3 regions of the Idiomarina sp. UBA4520 genome follow, and region 3 is predicted to be linked to each of the others. Evidence: predicted binding sites of a transcription regulator. Region 3 holds the regulator's gene; each other region holds the start of a gene.

What was found. Region 3 encodes MetJ, which represses methionine synthesis genes. Its sites were predicted from a motif close to TAGACGTCTAGACGTCTA; they were not measured.
Region 1: msrA (peptide-methionine (S)-S-oxide reductase MsrA) is a predicted target of MetJ. The motif match lies at 2,035-2,052, and genes of this name have one in related genera.
Region 2: metK (methionine adenosyltransferase) is a predicted target of MetJ. The motif match lies at 2,147-2,164, and genes of this name have one in related genera.

The regions. Positions count from the first base shown of each region.
Region 1 covers NZ_DGMK01000021.1:149,693-153,958, reverse strand. Annotated here, with positions in the region: gene iscR (Fe-S cluster assembly transcriptional regulator IscR) at 1-281, shown strand, start outside; gene B3850_RS10830 (IscS subfamily cysteine desulfurase) at 326-1,459, shown strand; gene msrA (peptide-methionine (S)-S-oxide reductase MsrA) at 1,456-2,001, opposite strand; gene ndk (nucleoside-diphosphate kinase) at 2,176-2,607, shown strand; gene B3850_RS10815 (bifunctional tRNA (adenosine(37)-C2)-methyltransferase TrmG/ribosomal RNA large subunit methyltransferase RlmN) at 2,620-3,756, shown strand; gene B3850_RS10810 (tetratricopeptide repeat protein) at 3,790-4,245, shown strand; gene B3850_RS10805 (RodZ domain-containing protein) at 4,266-4,266, shown strand, end outside.
Region 2 covers NZ_DGMK01000002.1:58,609-62,874, forward strand. Annotated here, with positions in the region: gene B3850_RS00615 (YqgE/AlgH family protein) at 1-384, opposite strand, end outside; gene gshB (glutathione synthase) at 445-1,389, opposite strand; gene B3850_RS00625 (16S rRNA (uracil(1498)-N(3))-methyltransferase) at 1,400-2,131, opposite strand; gene metK (methionine adenosyltransferase) at 2,247-3,392, shown strand; gene tkt (transketolase) at 3,483-4,266, shown strand, end outside.
Region 3 covers NZ_DGMK01000022.1:22,873-27,138, forward strand. Annotated here, with positions in the region: gene B3850_RS11015 (bifunctional aspartate kinase/homoserine dehydrogenase II) at 1-2,288, opposite strand, end outside; gene metJ (met regulon transcriptional regulator MetJ) at 2,476-2,799, shown strand; gene B3850_RS11025 (malic enzyme-like NAD(P)-binding protein) at 2,796-4,040, opposite strand.

The sequences.
Region 1 (4,266 bases), on a different contig from region 3:
GACTGGGACGTGAGCCGGGTGACATATCGGTGGGTTCGGTTATTCATGCGGTCGATGAGTCAATTGATGCAACGCGATGCCAGGGTAAAGCCAACTGCCAAGGTGGCGAGCGTTGTCTGACGCACTCATTGTGGGAAGGTTTGAGCGATCGAATTTCTGACTTTTTAGACGGAATTACCCTTGCTGAGCTAATGAAAAACTCAGATGTAGGCGACGTTATGCAACGCCAGCATTTACGCCATGCATCGGACGAAGACATAAAAGTTAACTGCCAACTGTAACGGCACTTACCAGGAGGACCTTCGTGCCTAAACAACCCATCTACATGGATTATGCCGCCACTACGCCAGTAGCGCCTGAAGCGGCAGAAAAAATGGCAACTTGCTTAACCATGGACGGGGTGTTTGGAAACCCTGCCTCGCGTTCTCATAAATATGGCTGGCAAGCGGAAGAGCTTGTCGATATTGCACGGCACCAAGTCGCCGACTTAATTCATGCCGATGCTCGCGAAATTGTTTTTACCTCTGGCGCAACCGAGTCGGATAACCTGGCTTTGAAAGGTGTTGCGCATTTTCATGCCGACAAAGGTAAGCACATTGTTTCGGTGAAAACTGAACACAAAGCCGTGCTTGACCCTTGTGCACAGCTTGAAAAAGAAGGCTTCGAAGTCACTTATTTAGACGTTAAAGAAGACGGTCTTATCGACTTGGATGAGCTTCGTTCGGCACTGCGCGAAGACACTATTCTGGCCAGTGTTATGTGGGTCAATAACGAGATTGGTGTTATTCAGGATATAAACGCTATTGGCTCCGTTTGTCGTGAGAACGGTACCTTGTTTCATGTTGATGCAGCGCAAGCCGCCGGTAAGTTACCTATTGATATGTCCAGCGCACCGGTCGACTTAATGTCGATTTCTGCGCATAAAATGTATGGTCCGAAAGGCATTGGCGCGTTGTATGTACGTCGCCAGCCGCGCGTTCGTATTGCCGCACAAATGCACGGTGGTGGTCACGAGCGGGGAATGCGCTCAGGCACTTTGGCAACGCACCAAATTGTAGGTATGGGTGTGGCGGCAGAGCTTGCGGCTGAAAAGCTCGGTACCGATATTGAACATTTTGAAAGTTTGCGTCAGCAGTTTTTGTCGCCGTTACTGGCGGAAGAGGGCATTAAGCTTAATGGCAGCGACACGCAACGAGTACCTCATATTGTGAACTTACAATTCGCTAATGTTGAAGGCGAGTTGCTGCTCATGTCGCTTAAAGACGTGGCTGTATCCTCAGGCTCGGCGTGCACCTCGGCCAGTGTTGAACCTTCGTATGTTCTGCGGGCTATTGGTGTCAGCGATGAGTTGGCTCATGCTTCACTGCGTTTCAGTTTTGGCCGTAGCACAACCGCAGCTGATATTGAGCATGCGGTTGAACACATTTTGACGACCTATAAGACCCTGGCGCAGCGTTAGTCTTTTAATAATCCTGAAAACGTTTTCCGGAACTTCGCCAGTTTCGGTGAAATAACCGCTTGGCAATACGGATTTTCCGGATTTCTTGCATAGTAGTTTTCGTGATAGTCCTCGGCTGGGTAAAAGGTATCCAGCTTGGTCACTTCGGTGACTATTGGGTCAGCGAAGGCACCATCGTTTTCTAACTCCGCAATAATGCTTTCGGCTTCCTGCTTTTGTGCTTCGTCGTGGTAAAAAATTGACGTACGGTATTGAGTGCCAACGTCGTTACCTTGACGGTTCACCTGTGTCGGGTCGTGCAGCGTAAAAAAGATTTCTAAGATTTGACGGTAAGAGATTTGCTCAGGATCATAGGTGAGTTGCGCGACTTCGGCATGACCCGTGTCACCGGTACAAACTTGCTCATAGGTTGGGTTTTCAGTGTGACCGCCGGTGTAACCGGATTTCACCGATTCAATCCCTTTTACTTGTAAGAAAGCGGATTCCACGCACCAGAAACACCCGCCGCCGAGAGTTGCTTGCTCAGTTTTGTTCGCTGCCATGATTTACTCCTCTTTGTCTATTTGAAAGTTAAATAGACGTCTATATGGCTAATTTGTTTTGTCATGCTAAATCAGAATGAACGAAAAAACAATCATTATGGATTCGATCTCAAACGCATTCTCACGTATAATCCGCGCGACTAATTTTTCCTATCTTTATTGGAGTGAATACACATGGCTTTAGAGCGCACTTTATCAATCATCAAGCCTGATGCGGTTGCTAAAAACCTTATCGGCGCTATCTACAACCGTTTTGAGTCTGCTGGTCTTCGCATTGTTGCATCAAAAATGATGCACTTAAGCAAAGAACAAGCAGAAGGCTTCTATGCTGAACATAAAGAACGCCCTTTCTTTGGCGCTTTGGTTGAGTTCATGACATCTGGCCCTATCGTTGTTCAAGTACTTGAAGGCGAAAATGCAGTATTGAAAAACCGTGAAATCATGGGCGCAACAAACCCAGCTGAAGCACTGGCAGGAACCCTGCGTGCCGACTATGCTGAAACTATCGACGAAAATGCGGTACACGGTTCAGACGCAACTGAAACAGCTGCGCGCGAAATCGCATACTTCTTCAGCGACGAAGAAATCTGCCCACGTACACGCTAAGAACGGAGCTTTATGACCAACGCAATTGATAAAAAAGTGAATTTACTCGACCTGAATCGCGAAGGAATGAGAGAGTTCTTCCGCGAGATGGGAGAGAAGCCATTTCGTGCCGATCAGGTTATGAAATGGTTGTATCATTTTTGTGTTGATGACTTCGACGATATGTCGAACCTCAACAAGAAATTGCGTGAAAAGCTCAAGCAAGTTGCCGAGATACGCGCACCGGAAATTCGTGAACAACAGCAGTCATCAGACGGCACCATCAAGTTTGCAATGACGTTGTTTGACGGCCAGGACGTGGAAACGGTCTGGATTCCGGAGCGCGATCGCGCAACTCTTTGTGTGTCCTCTCAGGTAGGCTGTGCTCTTGAGTGCACTTTCTGCTCTACCGGCGCACAAGGTTTTAACCGTAACCTAACGGTTGCGGAAATTATTGGCCAGGTATGGCGAGTAAACCAGTTACTGGGTGCTTACGGTAAAACGGGTATTAAACCTGTTACTAACGTTGTCATGATGGGCATGGGTGAACCTCTGCTGAACTTAAACAATGTGGTTCCGGCAATGGAGTTAATGCTGGATGACTTTGGTTTTGGCCTGTCAAAGCGCCGTGTGACGTTAAGTACATCGGGTGTGGTTCCTGCGCTTGAAAAACTGCGCGAACGCATTGATGTGATGTTGGCTATTTCTCTGCACGCACCAAACGACGAGCTGCGTAATGAAATAGTACCCATCAATAAAAAATACGATATTGAAGAATTTCTGGCGTCCAGCCGACGCTATGTTGAACAGTCTAAAGCTCAACATAAAGTCACGGTTGAATACGTCATGCTGGACCATGTGAATGACTCAACAGATCAAGCACATGAGCTGGCAAAAACACTAAAAGATACCCCGAGTAAAATAAACTTAATTCCGTTTAATCCGTTCCCGGGGTCAGATTACGGGCGTTCAAGCAATTCGCGTATTGACCGCTTTGCTAAAGTGCTTATGGAATACGGCTTTACCGTTATGGTTCGTAAAACGCGTGGTGACGACATTGACGCCGCCTGCGGTCAGCTAGTTGGTGATGTCATAGACCGCACTAAACGTATTCTTAAGCGTCAGCAAATGCAGCGCGGCGGCGACGCTATTGCCGTAAAGACTTCGTAAAAACACTGAATCGCAACCACAAGGAGTGTGATAATGCGAGCCGCTTTGCTATTGATAGCACTGGCGTTGATGGGTTGTACCGCCAGTTCCAATGACCCATTGCCTGTAAGTAAAGACGTACGGTTACAGCTTGGTGTAGCTTACCTAAACAAGGGTAGACTCGAGCTCGCGAAACCGCACTTGCAAGCAGCAATGAAACGTAATCCCCGTTCGTTAAATGCCTTATTTGCGCTGGCGCAGTGGCATTTAGCGGCAAATGAGACAGATTCTGCTTTGTCACTTTACCAACAGGCATTATCATGGCAACCTATGAGCGGTGCATTGTATAACAACTATGCGGTTGCATTGTGTATGGCTGGAGAATGGGAAAAAGCGCTCGGGTATTTCGATAAAGTAAGACTTGATACTCAGTATCCCTTTCAGACAAAGAGCCAACAAAACAGGGCTCGGTGTGAAAAGAACAAAGGCCACTACGCAAGTCAGCCTTAACAGGGAACACCCTAACAATCA
Region 2 (4,266 bases), on a different contig from region 3:
GTAACCCAGTGTCAGCAAAAAGTGCTGCGGTGCGGCCGAAGAGCCCAGCGCCTCCAAAATATCACGCGATGTGGTGACCATAATATCGTCGCTCATTTTCATACTCGCACGCCAGTTATCTTGTGGCGGGTGAATGACAAAACCACGCTCGCGACCGACAGGGCCGCCTTGATAAACCTGGCCTTGCAGATACTCGTTGTTATCCGGGTAAACAATTTCTAATTTATCCAGTAACGACGTTACGCTGAGCTCCGCAGGCTGATTAATGACCAGCCCCATAGCGCCCTCTTCATTGTGCTCACAAATGTAGGTAACGGTCCGTTTAAACGCTGGATCGTTTAGCATGGGTGTTGCTATCAAAAAATGGTTTTGTAAGCTGTTCATCGATTCACCGACTCCTTAACGATAATCTCTACTTTCGATATGGGGGCGCAAAGAGGAAATTCAATTTAATTTCGACTCGGCAGCTTCAAACACCAATTCGGCAATATTGATATCGTAAGCGTTTTCAATTTCCCGCATGCAGGTTGGGCTGGTTACGTTTATTTCTGTTATACGGTCGCCAATGACATCCAGACCAACCAAAATAAGGCCTCTTTTTTTCAGTTCAGGTCCAACTTTACGTGCTAGCGCCCAGTCACTGTCGGAAAGCGGCTGTGCGCGACCGCTGCCGCCTGCCGCTAAATTACCGCGAGTTTCACCGGCGCTGGGAATACGAGCTAATGAGTAAGGCACCGGCTCACCATCAATAATCAGAATGCGCTTGTCACCGTCTTTAATTTCCGGCAAATATTTCTGAGCCATGGCGTAGCGCTGGCCTTTCTCGGTGAGGGTCTCAATAATAACGCTCAGGTTGTTACCGTCTTCGGTGACTTTAAAAATTGAAGCGCCGCCCATGCCGTCCAACGGCTTCAAAATGACATCGCCGTGCTTTTTGTGGAATGCTTTTATAACGTCTGCACGGGCACTGACCACGGTGTCAGCAATAGCGTCCGCAAACCACGAGGTGAACAGCTTTTCATTACAGTCACGAAGGCTTTGCGGCTTATTCACTACCAGGCTGCCACGATGTTCGGCAAGCTCTAATATGTGCGTGGCATAAAGGAATTCGCTGTCAAACGGCGGATCTTTGCGCATCATAATGACATCGAAGCTTTCCAAAGGCAGGTATTCGCTGTCACCAAGGTCATAAAAGTCAGTTTTTTGGTCGCGGACAGTGACCTCCTGTGCGAACGCCATCGGGTTTCCGTTGTCGATAACTAAGTCGCCCAGCTCCAGGTAGAAGCATTGATAGCCGCGCGCTTGTGCCTCGAGTAATAAGCGGAAGCTGGTATCTTTCTCGGTCTTTACGTCGGCGATAGGGTCCATCACCATTGCTAACTTTTTCATATAAACTCCTTTAGCGTAAATCGCCAAACTGATACTGCACAGCGGTTAAAGCAGAGAGCGCTGCGGTTTCTGTTCTTAATATTCTTGGGCCTAACTTCATGGGTTTAAAGCCCTGGCTTGCCGCGTTGCTGACTTCGTCATCGGTAAAACCGCCTTCGGGACCAATCAGTAACTGAATACCCTTGTCAGCTTGAGTATAAGATGACAGCGGCTGTTCTGCTGTTGGATCGAGCGTTAACCGCAAGCCGTCAAAGCTGTTGTTTATAAAGTTTTCTAGCGTCTGTGCCGGTTTAACGTCCGGTACTACACTGCGGCCGCACTGCTCACAAGCCGAGCGCACTATTTTCTGCCATTGTTGCTGTTTTTTTTCGAGCCTGTCACCGCTGAGCTTTACGCCGCAGCGCTCGCTAAACAACGGCGTAATTTCGCTGACCCCCAGTTCCACTGATTTTTGCAACACGAAGTCCATACGGTCGCCACGCGAAATAACTTGTCCTAAGTGCACATGAACCGGAGATTCAATATCGTTCGCTTCGGCTGCGGTTGCCTTAAAGGACGCAGACTTTTTCGCAACATGAGTGATGGTTGCCGGGTAGTTTTTGCCGTCCCCATTGAACAGGACAATGCTATCGTTTACGTTTAAACGCAGCACTTTGATCAAGTGTTGAAAACCGTCAGCACTCAGTTCGGCTTCAACGTTTAGGTCGATGGGATCAGGGTGATAGATCCGCGGTACTCGCATGCTATTTGCCTTATTCGGACTTTTAGACGTCCAGAAGTAGAAAAAAACAGAGTGATCGGTTACATTATGCAACCAGTATTGAGTGATTTCATCAAAATAAAGGAATAGTGGGCATATGTCACGTCACCTGTTTACTTCAGAGTCAGTGTCCGAAGGGCATCCGGACAAAATTGCCGACCAGATATCTGATGCGGTTTTAGACGCCATTTTAGCAAAAGATCCTAAAGCCCGTGTTGCTTGTGAAACTTACGTTAAAACCGGCATGGTGCTGGTTGGCGGTGAAATTTCAACAAAAGCCTGGGTTGATGTTGAAGACCTGGCTCGTCAAACCGTCAAAGACATCGGCTATCGACATTCCGATATGGGGTTTGACGGTGCGTCATGTGCGGTTTTAAACGCCATAGGCAAGCAAAGTGGCGATATTAATCAGGGCGTCGACCGTGCTCACCCTGAAGAACAGGGCGCAGGTGACCAGGGGCTGATGTTTGGCTATGCCTCGAACGAAACCTCCGTTCTAATGCCTGCACCAATTACTTATGCGCATCGAGTGATGCAACGTCAGTCGGAAGTGCGTAACAACGGCACGCTGGACTGGTTACGCCCTGACGCTAAAAGCCAGCTGACTTTTGTTTATGAGAACGGCAAGCCCGTCGCCATTGATACTGTGGTTCTGTCAACGCAACACAGAGAAGACATTACTCAGGAAACTTTGCGTGAAGCGGTGATGGAAGAAATTATTAAACCGGTATTGCCGGAGCAGTGGATTTCCAAAGACACGCAATTCCATATTAACCCAACCGGACGCTTTGTTGTTGGCGGACCTATGGGTGACTGTGGTTTGACGGGTCGTAAGATCATTGTCGACACCTATGGCGGTATGGCACGTCACGGTGGTGGTGCTTTCTCAGGTAAAGACCCGTCAAAAGTTGACCGTAGTGCGGCTTATGCTGCCCGCTATGTTGCTAAAAACCTGGTTGCAGCCGGTTTAGCAGAGCGTTGCGAATTGCAAATTTCTTACGCTATTGGTGTTGCTGAACCGACCTCTATTAGCATTGATACCTTCGGTACGTCTAAGCACTCAGAGGAGCAATTAATTGCACTGGTGCGCCGTCATTTTGATTTACGTCCTTATGGCTTGATTAAAATGCTCGACTTAGAGCGTCCTATTTATAAGCAAACAGCGGCATACGGGCACTTTGGTCGTGATGGCTTGCCATGGGAACAAACGGACAAGGCTGCCGATTTACAGGCCGATATTTAGCCAGAAATTAACCAATAAATTTGCTTGTACCCCCTGAAATGTGGAGAATACGCGCATCGCAAGTTGCTCTTCATCCTCAGGGGGTTTTTCATGTTAGATCGTCAATATCTCGCCAATGCCATCCGTGCACTCAGCATGGACGCAGTTCAAAAAGCCAAGTCGGGACACCCCGGCGCGCCAATGGGCATGGCAGATATCGCAGAAGTGCTGTGGCGTGACTACCTAAAGCATAACCCGAATAACCCGGACTGGGCTGATCGCGACCGCTTTGTGCTGTCGAACGGTCATGGCTCTATGTTGATATACTCATTGCTGCATTTGACGGGTTACGACTTAAGCATTGATGATTTAAAACAATTCCGTCAGCTGGATTCTAAAACCCCTGGCCACCCCGAGTATGGTTATACCCCTGGTATTGAAACGACGACCGGCCCTTTGGGTCAGGGTATTGCTAATGCTGTTGGTATGGCGTTGGCAGAGAAAGTACTTGCGGCACAATTTAATCGCGAAAACCACAATATTATCGACCATCACACATACACATTCCTGGGTGACGGCTGCTTGATGGAAGGTATTTCTCACGAGGTTTGCTCGCTGGCAGGCACTCTGGGTCTTGGCAAGCTGATCGCGTTTTACGACGACAACGGTATTTCAATTGACGGTGAAGTTGAAGGCTGGTTTACCGACAATACCGCTAAGCGTTTTGAGTCTTATGGCTGGCAGGTTATTGAAGCGATTGACGGTCATGACGCACAAGCAATTACACAAGCTATTGAAGAAGCACGCTCAGAAACTGAGAAGCCAACACTGATTATTTGTAAAACCGTTATAGGCTTTGGCTCGCCGAATAAGCAAGGCTCTGAAAGCTGTCACG
Region 3 (4,266 bases):
AGGTTCGCCAGCATATCGCCCTCAGGTATGTATTCAATACCAATGCTTGCAGTGACTTTATTGTCCTGGCTCACCGAAAAGCTGGCCAGTAAGCGCGGTACTTTTGCGTCTTTCGCCGCTTCTTCCAGCATTTGGTTCATGGGTTCATCCATATCCGTTACTTTATCCATAAACTCAGCAGCAGATATATCCCGCAAATGCTCTGGCACCAGCGACTGAACCTGTATGTCCTGCCAGTCGAGTTTTAAGCCAATTTCGCGCGCAAGAATAAGCAGTTTTCGGACTAAGTCCTGACAGGAGAGATCCTCGCGTGGATCCGGCTCGGTGTAACCTCGGGTCTTGGCTTCTTTGACTAAGTCACTAAAGTTGACGCCTTTGGTGAAGTTTTCGAACAACCAGGACATTGTGCCGGAGAATATGCCCGAAATACTGCGAATTTCATCGCCTGAGTTACGCAGGTCGTTAATGGCATAGTTAAGCGGAAGCCCGGCGCCAACCGTGGTGTTGTATAGCCACTCGCGTTTGTACTCGTGTTGAATGGTGCGTATTTCGCGGTACAAAGCCTCGTCGGCCGAGCCTGCGCGCTTGTTGGCGCTAATAATGTGCATGCCGTTGGCAAACAAGCTTGGGTACAGTTGCGCTATCTGTTTGGCATCGGTTAAATCAATAACGACAAGTTCGTCATAAGGCGCGTTAGGTAGCTCTCTTAGCAGTTCGGTTAACACATAAGGGCGTGCCAAACGGTCAAAGTCGCTGGCCCACTCACCTAAGTCGACCCCGTTGTAATCCAGCCAAAGCTGGCGTGAGTTAGCAATGCCAATAACCCGTACGTCCATGACTTGGTTAATGCGGTCACGCTGTTGACGGAACAACTCGAGCCAGGCACTGCCAATATTGCCGCGACCAATCACTAAAACACCCAAACTGCGGCGATAGTTAAAGAGCTGGCTGTGCAGGCGGTTAAGCAGTCGGCTGTCGAGTGATTGCTCTAAAATAGCAACGGCAGAATCACCTTTTTCACTGAGTACGAAGCGACGTACTTTTTGCTCAGACAGTTGCAGTTTGAAGGTCGAAAACTGATCGGTTTCCTGAATGCGATTGCCCACAATGGCCAACATTGAGTAGCCGCGAATTTGTGTAATGGCATCGTTGGCATCGACCTTGTCGAGCCACTCGTTAAGGTAGTCGGCATGGTTTTGGTGAAAGACTAAATATTGAGTGTGATTTTCCGGCTCTACCCAGCTGACTAGTGGCGTTAAGTCCAGCTCGTCGAGCTTTTTAACAAGCGCTTTGTCGTGCAGCTGTACTTTAAACAGCAACACTTCAGAAAGCGACGTGAATACTTTGCCGCGAGGCTCTGTGTCGTGGAACTGACCAATGCGGGTTTTCTGGTTTTCCACTTTCAAACTGGAACGAACGGAAATGACCATGCGGTTACGGTCGACCGGCTGAAAGGTTCTGGGGTGCAGAACCGGGCTGCCCAGACGAGCCAATTCTTCGGCTTCGGTCCAGTCGAGCGTTGGTAGACTGACAACTCGTTCGACTTTGCGCGGATCGGCGGAATAAACACCGGCAACGTCTTTCCAAATCGTGACTTGTTTTACGTCGAGCAAACTGCCGACCAAGGTAGCGGAGTAGTCACTGCCGTTACGACCCAATGTCAGGCTTTCGCCATTTAAACCGCGTGCGATAAAGCCAGTGACAATAAAACGGGTGCCTGAGTGCGGCGCGACACGTTTGAGCAAATTCTCGCGTGATTTTTCGACCTGAATAACGGGTTCAGGGGCATCGGCGGCTAATAAAAAGTCACGGGCATCGATGTAGTCGGCACGTGTACCTTGCTTTTGCAGTAAAGCCGCCAGTAAGCGGGCAGACCAGAGCTCACCGTAAGATAAAAGCTCTGCGTTGTGCGTTATTATTTCTTCGCCGGCCAGCCATTGACGCCAACGGGCAAAGTCCTTGCGTGACTGCTCAAGCAAACGTTCAGCCAAATCACCGCTTAATAACTCTGTAATAAGCCCCTGCTGAAACTGCTCGAGTTGGTCAAGTAAAATAGATGCCGTGTCGCCTGGATTGTCTTTGGCGTTAATAATGGCAAGTATGCGGTTGGTGGTGTCGCCAGCCGCCGAAACCACAACGAGATCACTGGCGCCGGCGTATTCTGTTACAATACGCGCAACGCGGCGGTAACAGAATGCGTCTGCTAAGCTGCTGCCGCCAAATTTATGTACTTGCACGCTGTCAGCCACGTTTTGTTTTTCTGCGTCAGTGATCGGTACGTCTGTCATCCCTTTTTCCTTAATAACTCTGCGTCTACTGTGGCTTTGGAAAGCGCTGTTTCCCTAAGGCTAAAATATTGTGACGCAAATGTCAGCAATTTTTAGCCATCTAGACGGATAAAAATTGACGGGGCGGCTCAGTTGGGTACAATTCAATATAACTTATGTGGTTTTGTTATAACGCAGGGCAAAAATAATGAAGTGGAACGGTGAATACATCTACCCATACGCTGAACATGGTCGTAAGAGCCAACAGGTAAAAAAAGTGACGGTGTCTATTCCGACCCGCGTACTGAAAGTTCTTACGGATGAGCGAACTCGCCGTCAGGTTAACAATTTGCGCCATGCTACCAACAGCGAACTACTGTGTGAGGCTTTTTTACACGCTTTTACGGGGCAGCCGTTACCCACAGACGATGACTTGAAAAAAACGAACCCTGAGAAAATACCAAAAGCGGTGCGAGATGAGCTGGAAAAACGTGGTTTGCCCATCCCCACCGACGACGAATTGGACGATTAATCCATCATATAATTGTCCGGCATATCGATTTTGGCGACGCCGGACTTCACTGCGGCCTCCGCAACTGCGCGGGCGACACGCTGACATAAACGTGGGTCAATTGGCTTAGGAATAATGTAGTCTCTGCCGAAGGTTAGCGATTTCTCACCTGCGCCTTTCAGTACCGACTCGGGCACTTCTTCTTTGGCGAGTTGGCGAATGGCTTCTACCGCCGCTACTTTCATTTCGTCATTAATAGCGGTAGCCCGTACGTCTAACGCCCCACGGAACATAAACGGAAAGCAAAGTACGTTATTAACCTGATTTGGATAGTCAGAGCGACCTGTCCCCATAATAAGGTCATCTCGCGCAGCCATTGCTACTTCAGGTTTAATTTCCGGGTCAGGGTTAGAGCAGGCAAATATAACCGGGTTGGGTGCCATGAGTTTTAACTCTTCCGGGCTTAATAAATCGGGGCCCGACACGCCAACGAAAATATCTGCACCGTCAATAACGTCTTTTAATGTGCGCTTGTCGGTGTTGTTTGCAAACAGTTGCTTGTACTCATTTAAGTCGTCGCGGCGTGTATGAATAACGCCTTTTGAGTCGAGCATATAAATGTGCTCGCGCTGAGCGCCGCATTTAATCAGCAACTCCATACAAGCAATAGCGGCAGCGCCGGCACCTAAACAAACAATGCGTGAGTCAGCCAGTTTTTTACCCTGAATTTCCAGTGCGTTGAGCATACCGGCAGCGGTAACAATGGCGGTACCGTGCTGATCATCGTGAAAAACCGGGACATTACAGCGTTCAATTAGCGCTTGTTCAATTTCGAAGCACTCGGGCGCTTTAATATCTTCTAAGTTAATACCACCGAAGGTATCGGCAATGTTAGCGACCGTATTGATAAAGTCCTGTGTGGTGCGGTGACTCACCTCAATATCTATTGAGTCCAGCCCGGCGAAGCGCTTGAACAACAGCGCTTTACCTTCCATAACCGGCTTAGAGGCTAACGGACCTAAGTTACCTAAACCAAGAATAGCGGTGCCGTTGGAAATAACCGCGACCATATTGCCTTTTGCGGTGTAACGATAGGCATTGTCCGGGTCTTGTGCTATTTCTCGCACGGGCTCGGCAACACCTGGGCTGTATGCCAATGCTAAGTCTTTACTGGTTTCAGCGGGGGTGGTGAGCTCAACCGATATTTTTCCGGGGGTTGGGTATTCGTGGTAGTCCAGTGCCTGTTGGCGAAAGTCAGTCATGAGGTGCGTTGCCCAATTTGCGTTACTGAGAATAATGACAGTCTATCGCTTCTCAGTGAAGAAACAAATCATACCTCCCGTAAGTTAGCTGGCAGTAAACTTTTAGGGTGGTTAAAAGTACACCGGTTAACTTTTCTTTAACAATAGGCTTTTCAGCGGTGCGGGAAACAAAAAAGGCGCTGTTTAGCGCCTTTTCTAATAAATCTACTCTAAAGTAGCGTTTTCT